3 regions of the Erwinia sp. 9145 genome follow, and region 2 is predicted to be linked to each of the others. Evidence: predicted binding sites of a transcription regulator. Region 2 holds the regulator's gene; each other region holds the start of a gene.

Region 1 (4,213 bases), 2.3 Mb from region 2:
GCCGGATGTGGCGATTGAGGCGGTGGCCGCACAAATCGCTCAGGCGAAAAATCCCGTTTTATTGCTCGGCCTGATGGCCAGCCAGCCGGAAAACAGCGAAGCGCTCCATCGCCTGTTAGAACGCAGCCATATTCCGGTTACCAGTACCTATCAGGCTGCCGGTGCCGTACGGCAGGAGCATTTCTCGCGGTTTGCCGGTCGGGTTGGCCTGTTTAATAACCAGGCGGGGGATCGTCTTCTTCGCCAGGCCGATCTGATTGTTACCATCGGCTACAGTCCGGTCGAGTATGAGCCCACCCTGTGGAATAGCGGAACCGCGACCCTGGTTCATATTGATGTGCTGCCGGCGGATGTGGATAACAACTATATGCCGGATGCCGAACTGATAGGAAATATCGCCGCCACGCTGGAGAAACTGGCAGCGCGTATCCCTTCACCTTTGCAACTCAGCGCGCAGGCTGCCTCAATTTTGCAGGATCGCCAGCAACAGCGGAAATTGCTGTCGCTTCAGGGGCAGAGCCTTAATCAGTTTGCTCTGCACCCGTTGCGTATCGTGCGGGCGATGCAGGACATCATCAATAGCGACGTCACCCTGACGGTAGACATGGGCAGTTTCCATATCTGGATCGCCCGATACCTTTACAGCTTCCGCGCCCGCCAGATCATGATCTCTAACGGTCAACAAACGATGGGTGTCGCGCTGCCGTGGGCAATTGGCGCCTGGCTGGTGGATCCCAGCCGTAAAGTGGTCTCCGTTTCGGGTGATGGCGGCTTCCTTCAGTCGAGCATGGAACTGGAGACGGCGGTCAGGCTGAAAGCCAACGTGCTGCACATCATCTGGGTGGACGAGGAATACAACATGGTGGCGATGCAGGAGCAGAAAAAATATCAGCGCGTATCCGGGGTGAAATTCGGGCCGGTAGATTTTAAAGCCTATGCCGAAGCATTTGGCGCCGCGGGTTTTGCCGTGGAAAGCGCCAGCGCGCTGGAGCCTGTGTTGCGTAAGGCAATGGATGTACCGGGCCCCGCCGTAGTGGCGATACCGGTGGATTATAGCGATAACCCGATGCTTATGGGTCAGTTGCATCTGAGTCAGATTCTTTAAATACGGTTAAGGAGCAGACATGAAAAACAAAGTAGCATTCGTCACCGGCAGCGGTCAGGGAATTGGCAAAGCCATTGCGTTACGACTGGCGAAAGACGGCTTTTCCGTGGCGGTGGCGGACTTTAACAGTCAGACCGCCCGCCAGGTTGCCGATGAAATCATCCAGGCAGGCGGCAAAGCCGTGGCGGTGACGGTGGACGTTTCAAAACGCGATCGGGTGTTTGCCGCCGTTGAAGAGGCGCGCAACGCGCTGGGCGGCTTTGATGTCATTGTTAACAACGCGGGCGTGGCGCCGACCACGCCCATTGAGGAGATCAGCGCTGAAATTGTGGATAAAGTCTACGATATCAACGTTAAAGGCGTGATCTGGGGAATTCAGGCGGCCGTGGCGGCTTTCAAAGCGGAAGGCCACGGCGGCAAGATCATCAATGCCTGTTCCCAGGCCGGGCATGTGGGCAACCCTGAACTGGCTGTTTACAGCTCCAGTAAATTTGCCGTTCGCGGCCTGACACAAACCGCAGCGCGCGATCTGGCCCCGGCGGGCATTACCGTTAATGGCTACTGTCCGGGCATAGTTAAAACGCCTATGTGGGACGAGATCGATCGTCAGGTATCCCGCCAGGCGGGACAGCCCGCTGGCTACGGCACGGCCGAATTTGCTAAACGTATTACGCTTGGCCGTCTTTCTGAACCCGAAGACGTTGCCGCCTGCGTCTCCTTCCTGGCGGGCCCCGATTCAAATTATATGACTGGCCAGTCATTACTGATTGATGGCGGCATGGTCTTCAATTAAGTCTCTCAGCGCATGGCCGGTTTACGCCGGCTATTTTCGCGCGGCATGAACTCAAAGACCCTCCCTGACAACGTTTTTAACCTGGTCAGCGAAACGTTTCGATAGCGATCACATTTCCATAACTTTCCCGTTGAATTCTTAAACGCCTCTTTTACACTCATCGGCAGCGAAACGTTTCGCTCTGGAGTGAATGATGAAAAAAGGCGCCTTACTACATTCTGAAATCTCTTATCTTGTCTCCCGTCTGGGCCACACCGACAGCCTGACGATCGGCGATGCGGGCCTGCCCATTCCGACCGGCCCGCAGCGCATTGACCTGGCGGTAACGCAGGGCGTGCCCACTTTTATGCAGGTGGTGGAAGCGGTAACGCAGGAGATGCAGGTCGAGAGCGCTGTCATCGCGGAAGAGATCCACTCGCATAATCCACAGCTCCATAGCGAACTGCTCGCCCTGCTCGATTTGCTGCAAAAGCACCAGGGAAACCGCATTAATATTCAGTACGTCAGCCACCAGCAGTTTAAACAGCAAACGCAGCGCAGCAGGGCGGTCATTCGCAGCGGAGAGTGTTCTCCCTATGCGAATATCATCCTCTGCGCCGGCGTCACTTTCTGAGGTCGCGATGCAACCTTTATTGCAACTCAAGGGTATTGATAAATCGTTTCCCGGCGTGAAGGCGCTCTCCGGCGCCGCACTGAATGTATGGCCGGGCCGCGTGATGGCGCTGGTCGGTGAAAACGGCGCGGGCAAATCCACCATGATGAAGGTGATGACCGGTATTTATCCACGCGACGCCGGATCGGTGTTGTGGCTGGGTAACGAAACCACGTTCAATGGGCCGAAAGCCTCGCAGGAAGCAGGTATTGGCATTATTCATCAGGAGCTGAACCTGATCCCGCAGCTCAGCATTGCGGAAAATATCTTTCTTGGCCGCGAGTTCGTTAACGGCTTTGGCTGCATCAACTGGAAAAAGATGCACGCCGAGGCGGATGTGCTGCTGAAGCGGTTGAACCTGCGCTTTAACAGTCACCGGCTGGTGGGCGAGCTGTCGATTGGCGATCAGCAGATGGTCGAAATCGCTAAAGTACTGAGCTACGAGTCAAAAGTCATCGTGATGGACGAGCCGACGGATGCGCTGACCGATACGGAAACCGTGTCGCTGTTTCGCGTTATTCGTGAGCTGAAGGCGCAGGGTTGCGGCATTGTTTATATCTCGCACCGCATGAAAGAGATTTTTGAAATTTGCGACGACGTGACTATTTTCCGCGACGGTCAGTTTATCGCTGAGCGCCCGGTTAACGGCCTCGATGAAGCCTCGCTGATTGAGATGATGGTCGGGCGCAAGCTGGAAGAGCAGTATCCACGGCTGGATAAAGCGCCGGGTGACGTTCGCCTGCGGGTGGAAAACCTGAGCGGGCCCGGCGTCGATAACGTCAGCTTTTCGCTGCGTAAAGGCGAAATTCTTGGCGTGGCCGGGCTGATGGGCGCGGGCCGCACCGAACTGATGAAAGTACTGTATGGCGCTTTTCCGCGCACCAGCGGCAGCGTGACGCTTGACGGTAAAAAGGTCATCACGCAGACGCCGGAAGACGGACTGCGCCACGGCATCGTTTATATCTCTGAGGATCGCAAGCGCGACGGGCTGGTGCTGGGCATGTCGGTAAAAGAGAACATGTCGCTCACCGCACTGGACTATTTCAGCCATCGCGGCGGACGCCTGAAGCACGCGGAAGAGCAGATGGCGGTCGGCGATTTCATCGAACTGTTTAATGTGAAAACGCCGTCAATGGAGCAGCCTGTTGGCCTGCTTTCCGGCGGCAATCAGCAGAAAATTGCCATTGCGCGCGGGCTGATGACGCGGCCAAAAGTGCTGATCCTTGATGAACCCACGCGCGGCGTTGATGTGGGCGCGAAGAAAGAAATTTACCAGTTAATCAATCAGTTCAAAGACGAGGGGCTGAGTATCATCCTGATCTCCTCGGAAATGCCGGAGGTGCTTGGCATGAGCGATCGCGTACTGGTGATGCATGAAGGCCGCCTGAGCGGCGATTTCCCCATTGAACAGGCCACGCAGGAAGTGCTGATGGCGGCGGCAGTAGGTAAGCAAAATAGCGCGGAGCTGGCAATATAATGAACACCCAAACTCTTCAGGCCAATCGTATTTTCAGTAAAGCCTGGCTGCTGGAGCAGAAATCGCTGATCGCGCTGCTTGTGCTGATTGCGATTGTTTCCAGCATGAGCCCGAACTTTTTCACCGTGAACAACATGTTCAACATCCTGCAACAGACCTCGGTCAACGCCATTATGGCCGTCGGGA
Region 2 (4,213 bases):
ATATCCCGCCTTATTTATTTGTCGTTCGAAACAGCTTACTGCGCCGCGTCTGAAGGATACTTCTGCGCGGTTTCTTTGATCAGCTGTTGCAGTTCGCCGCGCTGATACATTTCGATAATGATATCGCAGCCGCCGACCAGCTCGCCATCCACCCACAGCTGCGGGAACGTTGGCCAGTTAGCGTATTTAGGCAGTTCAGCGCGTACTTCAGGATTTTGCAGAATATCGACATAGGCAAAGCGTTCACCGCAGGCGGAAAGCGCCTGGACGGCCTGGGCCGAGAAACCGCAGCTTGGCAGCTTCGGGGAGCCTTTCATATACAGCAGAATCGGGTTTTCTGCGATTTGGCGCTCAATTTTTTCAACAGTGCTCATAAATGCCTTCCTCAAACGGATACGTCGTGTCTTTTTATTGTAGCGGCTCTGCCGTCGTGATGAAAACGACATTTTCAGCAGGGTTATTTCTCCTGACGCGTTACCTTGCTCGTAGGGTCATTGCTTTCACGGCAGGTTGAATAAAACACATGCTTTTTTGCCAACGGTTTCTTGCGCTGAGTCATTGAAACAAAAAAGACCTTACCTTTTGGCAAAAAGTTAGATTAGAATTGCCTGGCCCGTCTGCTCAACAGGCAGATAAATCTTATTGCCCTGCTTTTGCCGCTGGCGAAAGCACGAACTGTTAATGGTAACGATGCGTCTATTTATCACGATAATCATGCTGGCTTTTGTTCAGCTTTTCGTCACTGTGGCGCACGCATCGCCCGGCACGCCTGTTAATGCAAAACACCAAAAGGCGAATGCCAAAAATGAACGCGATGACGATCGCCGCAAGCGCAAAACGGTGAAGAGTACAACAACGAAAAAAGTAAAAGACGTCGCCCGCAAACCCCGCACTGCCTCTTCTGCAAAAGCCAAACTTAACAAAAAGCTGGCAGCCTCGCACAAGGTCACCAAATCCCAAATCCTCGCGGCAGCAAAAAACAATGCTTCAAAAAAACGCTACGGTCGCCAGGGGATTAAAACGCTGAAAGAGCGTGAAGCGCTTACCGATAACGCAACCTCCTCACCGCTCAAACTCAGCAAAGCGCACCGCGCGCGCTATCAGAAAGCGCGTGAAACAGCGATGAACAAGCTGATGGGCCAGTTGGGTAAACCTTACCAGTGGGGCGGCACCTCACCTGAGACCGGCTTCGACTGTAGCGGACTGGTCTGGTATGCCTACAAAGACCTGGTAAAGTTTAAGATCCCGCGCACCGCCAACGAGATGTACCATTTGCGCGACGCGGCGCAGATTGACCGCGGTGAGCTGGAAAAAGGCGACCTGGTCTTTTTCCGCATAAACGGGCGCGGCACGGCCGATCATGTGGGCGTGTACCTTGGCGGCGGTAAATTTATTCAGTCTCCGCGTACCGGAAAAGATATTCAGATAAGCGCGCTGTCGGATGATTACTGGCAGGGTCATTATGTTGGCGCGCGCCGTGTGATGACGCCCAAAACCATTCGCTGAGTGTAAAAAGAATAAAAAAGGCCGATCTTAATCGGCCTTTTTTTTAGTGCATCACGGCGGTAAAGCTGAATGCGATAATCATCAACAGCGCAGCGCAGGTCGTCAACAGCGAGAACTTCAGATCGGTATCCATTTACACCCTCTTAATAACCCTGATAGTTGTACCGGTATCAATTTTCCCATATCTGGCGGTAAAAATCTCGTTTTCTTTGGCAGAGCTTGTTAGAATCCGGGCCTCGTTGCGCAACCCGTAATAAAATGCTGTGCCGTTGCGCAAACACCAACGCTTATTCCTTCCTGACGTCACCGACATGCACGCAGCACAGTCTCAGAGGCGGCGGGGAAATTTCGCTTTACGCAATCGTTTAACAAATGACTTATCAATAAGTTGCGATAAGTGCAGGAGTCATTATTTCATGGCAACCATTAAAGATGTGGCCAGGCGTGCCGGGGTGTCCACCACTACCGTTTCACACGTTATCAATAAAACCCGCTTCGTCGCTGAAAATACGCGGGACGCGGTATGGGCCGCCATCAAAGAACTTCACTATTCACCCAGTGCGGTTGCCCGCAGTCTTAAAGTCAATCACACCCGAACCATCGGGCTGCTGGCCACCTCAAGCGAAGCGCCCTATTTCGCTGAGATTATTGAAGCCATTGAAAACAGCTGCTTTGCCAAAGGCTACACGCTGATTTTGGGTAACGCCCATAACGATCTGCAAAAGCAGGAGGCGTATCTGTCGATGATGGCGCAAAAGCGCGTCGACGGGCTGCTGGTGATGTGTTCTGAATATCCCGATGCGCTGATCGAACTGCTGGAAAACAGCCGCAACATTCCGATGGTGGTGATGGACTGGGGCGAATCGCGCGGCGATTTTACCGATACGGTGCTGGATAATGCTTTCGAAGGCGGCTACCTGGTGGGACGCTATCTGATTGAACGCGGCCATCGCGATATCGGCGTGATCCCCGGCCAGATGGAGCGCAATACCGGCGGCGGTCGCCATGCGGGATTTCTGAAGGCGCTTTCTGAAGCGGGCATCACGCTACGCAACGAGTGGCTGGTGCAGGGCGACTTTGAGCCGGAATCTGGCTACCGCGCCATGCAGCAGATCCTGTCGCAGAAGCAGCGCCCCACCGCCGTATTTTGCGGGGGCGACGTCATGGCGATGGGCGCAATTTGCGCGGCCGATGAAATGGGGCTGCGCGTGCCGCAAGACATATCGGTGATCGGGTATGATAATGTGCGCAATGCCCGCTACTTCACCCCGGCGCTGACCACGGTTCACCAGCCTAAACAACAGTTGGGCGAAACCGCATTCGAGATGCTGCTGGACAGGATCACCAGCAAGCGCGAAGATCCGCAAACCATTGAGGTGCATCCCACTCTGATTGAGCGCCGCTCGGTCGCTGACGGGCCGTTCCTTGACTATCGACGCTAATGTTTTTCGCTGAGCCATTCATGGTTCAGCGTATCGGTATCGCCCAGATAATCCAGCAGCCAGCGCATTGCCGGCGAGTCGTCCGCCGCCCGCGACCAGCTTACGCAGCAGGGGCTGTCAGGGAACGGCGCGCCAAGCGTCAACTCACGTAGCGCGCCGCTTTGCAGCAACGGGCGTGCAAAATGCCCCGGCACCATGCCGACGCACAGCCCCGCCAGCAGGCAATCAGCAGCGCTTTCCCAGTCTGGCACCACCAGCCGACGCTGATTATCCAGTGTCCAGGTGGTGCGCTTCGGCAGAGAACGCGACGTATCCTCCAGCACCAGCGAAGGCCACTCCCGCACCGTCTCGTCATCAATGTCTTTTGTACACTGCGCCAGCGGATGACGGGCCTGTACCACACAACGCCAGTTCAGCGCGCCCATGTCACGGAAGGCGTAACGTCCTCCGACCGGAATCGCCTGCGTCGCGCCGATGGCAATATCCACCCTGCCGTCCGCCAGCGCGTCCCAGACGCCGTTGAAGACCTCGGCGGTCAGATGCAGTTCGATATCAGGAAAGTGGCGGTAAAAATCCACTACCATTTGTCGCGTTCGCTGCGGCCGCACGATGCGGTCAACGGCGATATTGATCTGGCCTCGCCAGCCGTTCGCCACCTGCTGACACTGACGACGCGTTGCGAGCATTTTTTTGATAACAGTGCGACCTTCCAGAATGAAAACCTTTCCCGCCTCGGTAAGCACCACGTCGCGATGGCGGCGCTCAAACAGCGGCACAGCCAGCCACTCTTCAAGCTGACGAACAGTATAGCTGACCGCAGAAGGCACACGATGTAGCTCCGCTGCCGCCGCGCTGAAGCTGCCGTTTCTGGCGACAGCATCAATGACTTCAAGTGAATATTCTGACCACATAATCTGCCTGCAAATTTTTTGAACGCAATATGCAAATATTAGCGTTTCACAGCGCGCGTGGCACGCGTTTACACTTTGCGCCATTTCATTCATCTGCCATAAAGAGCATAAAATGCCTTCACCCGGATTTACCCTTTACCTCGCGCTTTTAAGCGTGGTGGGCTTTCTCGCCACTGATATGTACCTGCCCGCCTTTGCTGACATGCAGCAGGATCTGCACACACAACCCGGCGTGATCGGCGCCAGCCTGAGCCTGTTTCTGGCAGGCTTTGCCAGCGCCCAACTTATCTGGGGGCCGCTTTCAGACCGCATCGGGCGACGTCCGGTATTACTGATGGGGCTGGGAATTTTTGC
Region 3 (4,213 bases), 1.7 Mb from region 2:
TATCGCCATCGCCGACGCGTTTATGATCCTGGCTGGTCGCCATCGGCAGCACGTGCTCGCCATCAACCATCACGATAAAGCTGGCTTCTTCGCCCTCAAGAAACTCTTCCACCACGATGCGGTGGCCCGCGTCGCCAAAGGCGTTGCCTGCCAGCATGTCCTCAATAGCGTCTTCCGCTTCTTTCAGCGTCATCGCCACGATCACGCCCTTGCCTGCGGCCAGACCATCTGCCTTAATCACTACCGGCGCGCCGTTTTTGCGCACCCAGGCGAGCGCGGGTTCAACGTCAGTAAAGTTTTCATAGCCGGCGGTAGGAATATGGTGGCGCGCCAGGAAATCCTTGGTGAACGCTTTGGAACCTTCAAGCTGAGCGGCGGCCTGCGTGGGGCCAAAAATCTTCAGACCAGCGGCGCGAAAGGCATCCACCACGCCTGCCACCAGCGGTTGCTCCGGCCCAACGATGGTCAGATCGATGTTTTCACGTTGCGCAAAACTCACCAGCGAAGGAATATCCGTTGCGCTGATATCAACGTTTTGCAGCGCCGGTTCCAGCGCGGTACCCGCGTTGCCCGGCGCGACAAAAACGGTTTCCGCCAGGGGGGATAAAGACGCTTTCCAGGCCAGAGCGTGTTCACGTCCGCCGTTACCGATGACTAGAATTTTCATTGTAGGCTCCTGATTAGTGACGGAAGTGGCGCATGTTGGTAAAGATCATCGCGATGCCGTGTTCGTCGGCGGCGGCAATCACCTCTTCATCGCGAATCGACCCGCCCGGCTGGATCACGCAGCTCACGCCGACGGCAGCGGCGGCATCAATGCCATCGCGGAACGGGAAGAATGCATCCGACGCCATCGCAGAACCTTTCACCTCCAGCCCTTCGTCGGCAGCCTTGATGCCGGCAATTTTGGCGGAATAAACGCGGCTCATCTGACCTGCACCAATGCCAATGGTCATATTGTCTCGCGCATAGACGATGGCATTAGACTTAACGAATTTCGCCACTTTCCAGCAGAACAGGGCATCGCGCAGCTCCTGTTCCGTTGGCTGGCGCTTGCTGACCACGCGCAATTCGCTTGCGTTAACCATGCCCAGATCGCGATCCTGCACCAGCAGCCCACCGTTGACGCGTTTGAAATCCAGACCAGCCTGACGCTGCTGCCACTGACCACAGGTGAGAACGCGCACGTTCTGTTTCGCTGCGGTGACCTTTAATGCGGCTGCGCTGGCGGAAGGCGCGATGATCACTTCTACAAACTGGCGGCTGATAATTGCCTGCGCGGTGGCTTCATCCAGCTCGCGGTTGAAAGCGATGATGCCGCCAAACGCCGAGGTCGGATCGGTCTTATACGCCAGTTCGTAGGCGTCAAGAAGGGAACCGCTGACCGCAACGCCGCAGGGATTGGCATGCTTAACGATAACGCAGGCAGGCTCAACGAACTCTTTTACGCACTCCAGCGCGGCGTCAGTATCAGCAATGTTGTTATAAGAGAGGGCTTTGCCCTGAACCTGCCGTGCCGTGGCGACTGACGCTTCCGATACGTTCTCTTCAATATAGAAAGCAGCCTCCTGATGGCTGTTTTCGCCGTAGCGCATATCCTGCTTTTTAATGAAGTTCAGGTTCAGCGTACGCGGGAAGCGGCCGGAAGGCTGCTGCGTCTCGCCGTGGTAGGCAGGCACCAGGCTGCCGAAATAGTTGGCGATCATACTGTCGTAGGCAGCGGTATGCTCAAAGGCTTTTATCGCCAGGTCGAAGCGGGTACTGAGCCGGAGGCTGTTTTCGTTGGCGTCCAGTTCGGTAATGATGGCGGCGTAGTCGCTGCTCTTCACCACAATAGCCACGTCTTTATGGTTTTTGGCTGCGGAACGCACCATGGTCGGGCCGCCGATATCGATATTTTCTACGGCATCTTCCAGCGAGCAGCCTTCACGGGCGACGGTTTGCGCGAACGGGTAAAGATTAACAACCACCATATCTATTGGAGAGATGCTGTGTTGCGACATGATCGCATCGTCCTGACCCCGGCGCCCAAGAATCCCGCCATGAACTTTGGGGTGCAGCGTTTTGACCCGGCCATCCATCATTTCCGGAAATCCCGTGTAATCTGAAACTTCTGTAACAGGCAGTCCTGCGTCTGCCAGCAGGCGGGCGGTGCCGCCCGTGGAAAGAAGCTCAACGCCTCGCGCTGAAAGCGCCTGAGCAAATTCAAGAATACCGGCTTTGTCAGAAACGCTGAGCAGAGCGCGGCGTACAGGACGACGTTGTTGCATGGTGATGATCCCCTGGCTGTGGTTCGCATAGAGTAAGAGCGTTACATCAAGCTTAGCTTTTTCCCTTTATTAAAGGAAAACGGCAAATAAGCCTCAGGTAACGTCCCAAAACGGGGCTGTTTTTTTGCGGGGGCATTGTAGCGAAAACGTTTGCGTGATGCTCGCTTAAATTCCGGACGGGCCTGGTCTGTGGATAAAAAAGTGGATAAGTGGGTATAAATGGCCCTTTTGCTGTGGAAAGCAGCGAACGCGCTATTTTTCGCAAATCAGGGCTTGTCAGCCGCAGGGAAGTCCCTATAATGCGCCTCCATCGACACGGAACAACGGCTTAACGGTCGCCGGGTTGAGAGATTCTGTAAGAAGGAATCGTCGGGGAAAATTCTGTAAAACAGGGTTGACTCTGAAAGAGGAAAGCGTAATATACGCCACCTCGCGAACCGCCGGTTAAGCCGCGTTCGCACTGCTCTTTAACAATTTATCAGACAATCTGTGTGGGCACTCGCAGGATTGATATCACAGCCTTCGGGCAGATGAACTATCAAGTCTTTGTTGAGTGAACACGTAATTCATTACGACGTTTTAATTCACAGAGCACCGCCATCCACGTGATGGCAAATCAGACTTTAATTGAAGAGTTTGATCATGGCTCAGATTGAACGCTGGCGGCAGGCCTAACACATGCAAGTCGAACGGTAGCACAGAGGAGCTTGCTCCTCGGGTGACGAGTGGCGGACGGGTGAGTAATGTCTGGGGATCTGCCCGGTAGAGGGGGATAACCACTGGAAACGGTGGCTAATACCGCATAATCTCGCAAGAGCAAAGTGGGGGACCTTCGGGCCTCACACTACCGGATGAACCCAGATGGGATTAGCCAGCTGGTGAGGTAACGGCTCACCAGGGCGACGATCCCTAGCTGGTCTGAGAGGATGACCAGCCACACTGGAACTGAGACACGGTCCAGACTCCTACGGGAGGCAGCAGTGGGGAATATTGCACAATGGGCGCAAGCCTGATGCAGCCATGCCGCGTGTATGAAGAAGGCCTTCGGGTTGTAAAGTACTTTCAGCGGGGAGGAAGGGTGAAGAGCGAATAACTTTTCACATTGACGTTACCCGCAGAAGAAGCACCGGCTAACTCCGTGCCAGCAGCCGCGGTAATACGGAGGGTGCAAGCGTTAATCGGAATTACTGGGCGTAAAGCGCACGCAGGCGGTCTGTTAAGTCAGATGTGAAATCCCCGGGCTCAACCCGGGAACTGCATTTGAAACTGGCAGGCTTGAGTCTCGTAGAGGGGGGTGGAATTCCAGGTGTAGCGGTGAAATGCGTAGAGATCTGGAGGAATACCGGTGGCGAAGGCGGCCCCCTGGACGAAGACTGACGCTCAGGTGCGAAAGCGTGGGGAGCAAACAGGATTAGATACCCTGGTAGTCCACGCCGTAAACGATGTCGATTTGGAGGCTGTGAGCTTGACTCGTGGCTTCCGTAGCTAACGCGTTAAATCGACCGCCTGGGGAGTACGGCCGCAAGGTTAAAACTCAAATGAATTGACGGGGGCCCGCACAAGCGGTGGAGCATGTGGTTTAATTCGATGCAACGCGAAGAACCTTACCTGGTCTTGACATCCACGGAATCGGGCAGAGATGCCTGAGTGCCTTCGGGAGCCGTGAGACAGGTGCTGCATGGCTGTCGTCAGCTCGTGTTGTGAAATGTTGGGTTAAGTCCCGCAACGAGCGCAACCCTTATCCTTTGTTGCCAGCGATTCGGTCGGGAACTCAAAGGAGACTGCCGGTGATAAACCGGAGGAAGGTGGGGATGACGTCAAGTCATCATGGCCCTTACGACCAGGGCTACACACGTGCTACAATGGCGCATACAAAGAGAAGCGACCTCGCGAGAGCAAGCGGACCTCATAAAGTGCGTCGTAGTCCGGATCGGAGTCTGCAA

Evidence for each region. The regulator PurR, encoded in region 2, represses purine synthesis genes. The targets are predictions, from matches to a motif close to CANGCAAACGTTTGCNTG.
Region 1: a site for PurR is predicted at 2,063-2,080, ahead of rbsD (D-ribose pyranase). Genes of this name have one in related genera too.
Region 3: a site for PurR is predicted at 2,410-2,427, ahead of purH (bifunctional phosphoribosylaminoimidazolecarboxamide formyltransferase/IMP cyclohydrolase). Genes of this name have one in related genera too.

The regions. Positions count from the first base shown of each region.
Region 1 is NZ_JQNE01000001.1:3,992,860-3,997,072, forward strand. Features, by position in the region: gene alsS (acetolactate synthase AlsS) at 1-1,105, shown strand, start outside; gene FA91_RS18780 ((S)-acetoin forming diacetyl reductase) at 1,125-1,898, shown strand; gene rbsD (D-ribose pyranase) at 2,092-2,511, shown strand; gene rbsA (ribose ABC transporter ATP-binding protein RbsA) at 2,519-4,027, shown strand; gene rbsC (ribose ABC transporter permease) at 4,027-4,213, shown strand, end outside.
Region 2 is NZ_JQNE01000001.1:1,721,717-1,725,929, reverse strand. Features, by position in the region: gene FA91_RS08470 (Grx4 family monothiol glutaredoxin) at 36-374, opposite strand; gene FA91_RS08465 (C40 family peptidase) at 691-1,506, shown strand; gene FA91_RS20990 (YnhF family membrane protein) at 1,550-1,639, opposite strand; gene purR (HTH-type transcriptional repressor PurR) at 1,923-2,948, shown strand; gene punR (DNA-binding transcriptional activator PunR) at 2,945-3,859, opposite strand; gene punC (purine nucleoside transporter PunC) at 3,972-4,213, shown strand, end outside.
Region 3 is NZ_JQNE01000001.1:36,195-40,407, forward strand. Features, by position in the region: gene purD (phosphoribosylamine--glycine ligase) at 1-667, opposite strand, end outside; gene purH (bifunctional phosphoribosylaminoimidazolecarboxamide formyltransferase/IMP cyclohydrolase) at 681-2,270, opposite strand; rRNA gene FA91_RS00195 (16S ribosomal RNA) at 2,895-4,213, shown strand, end outside.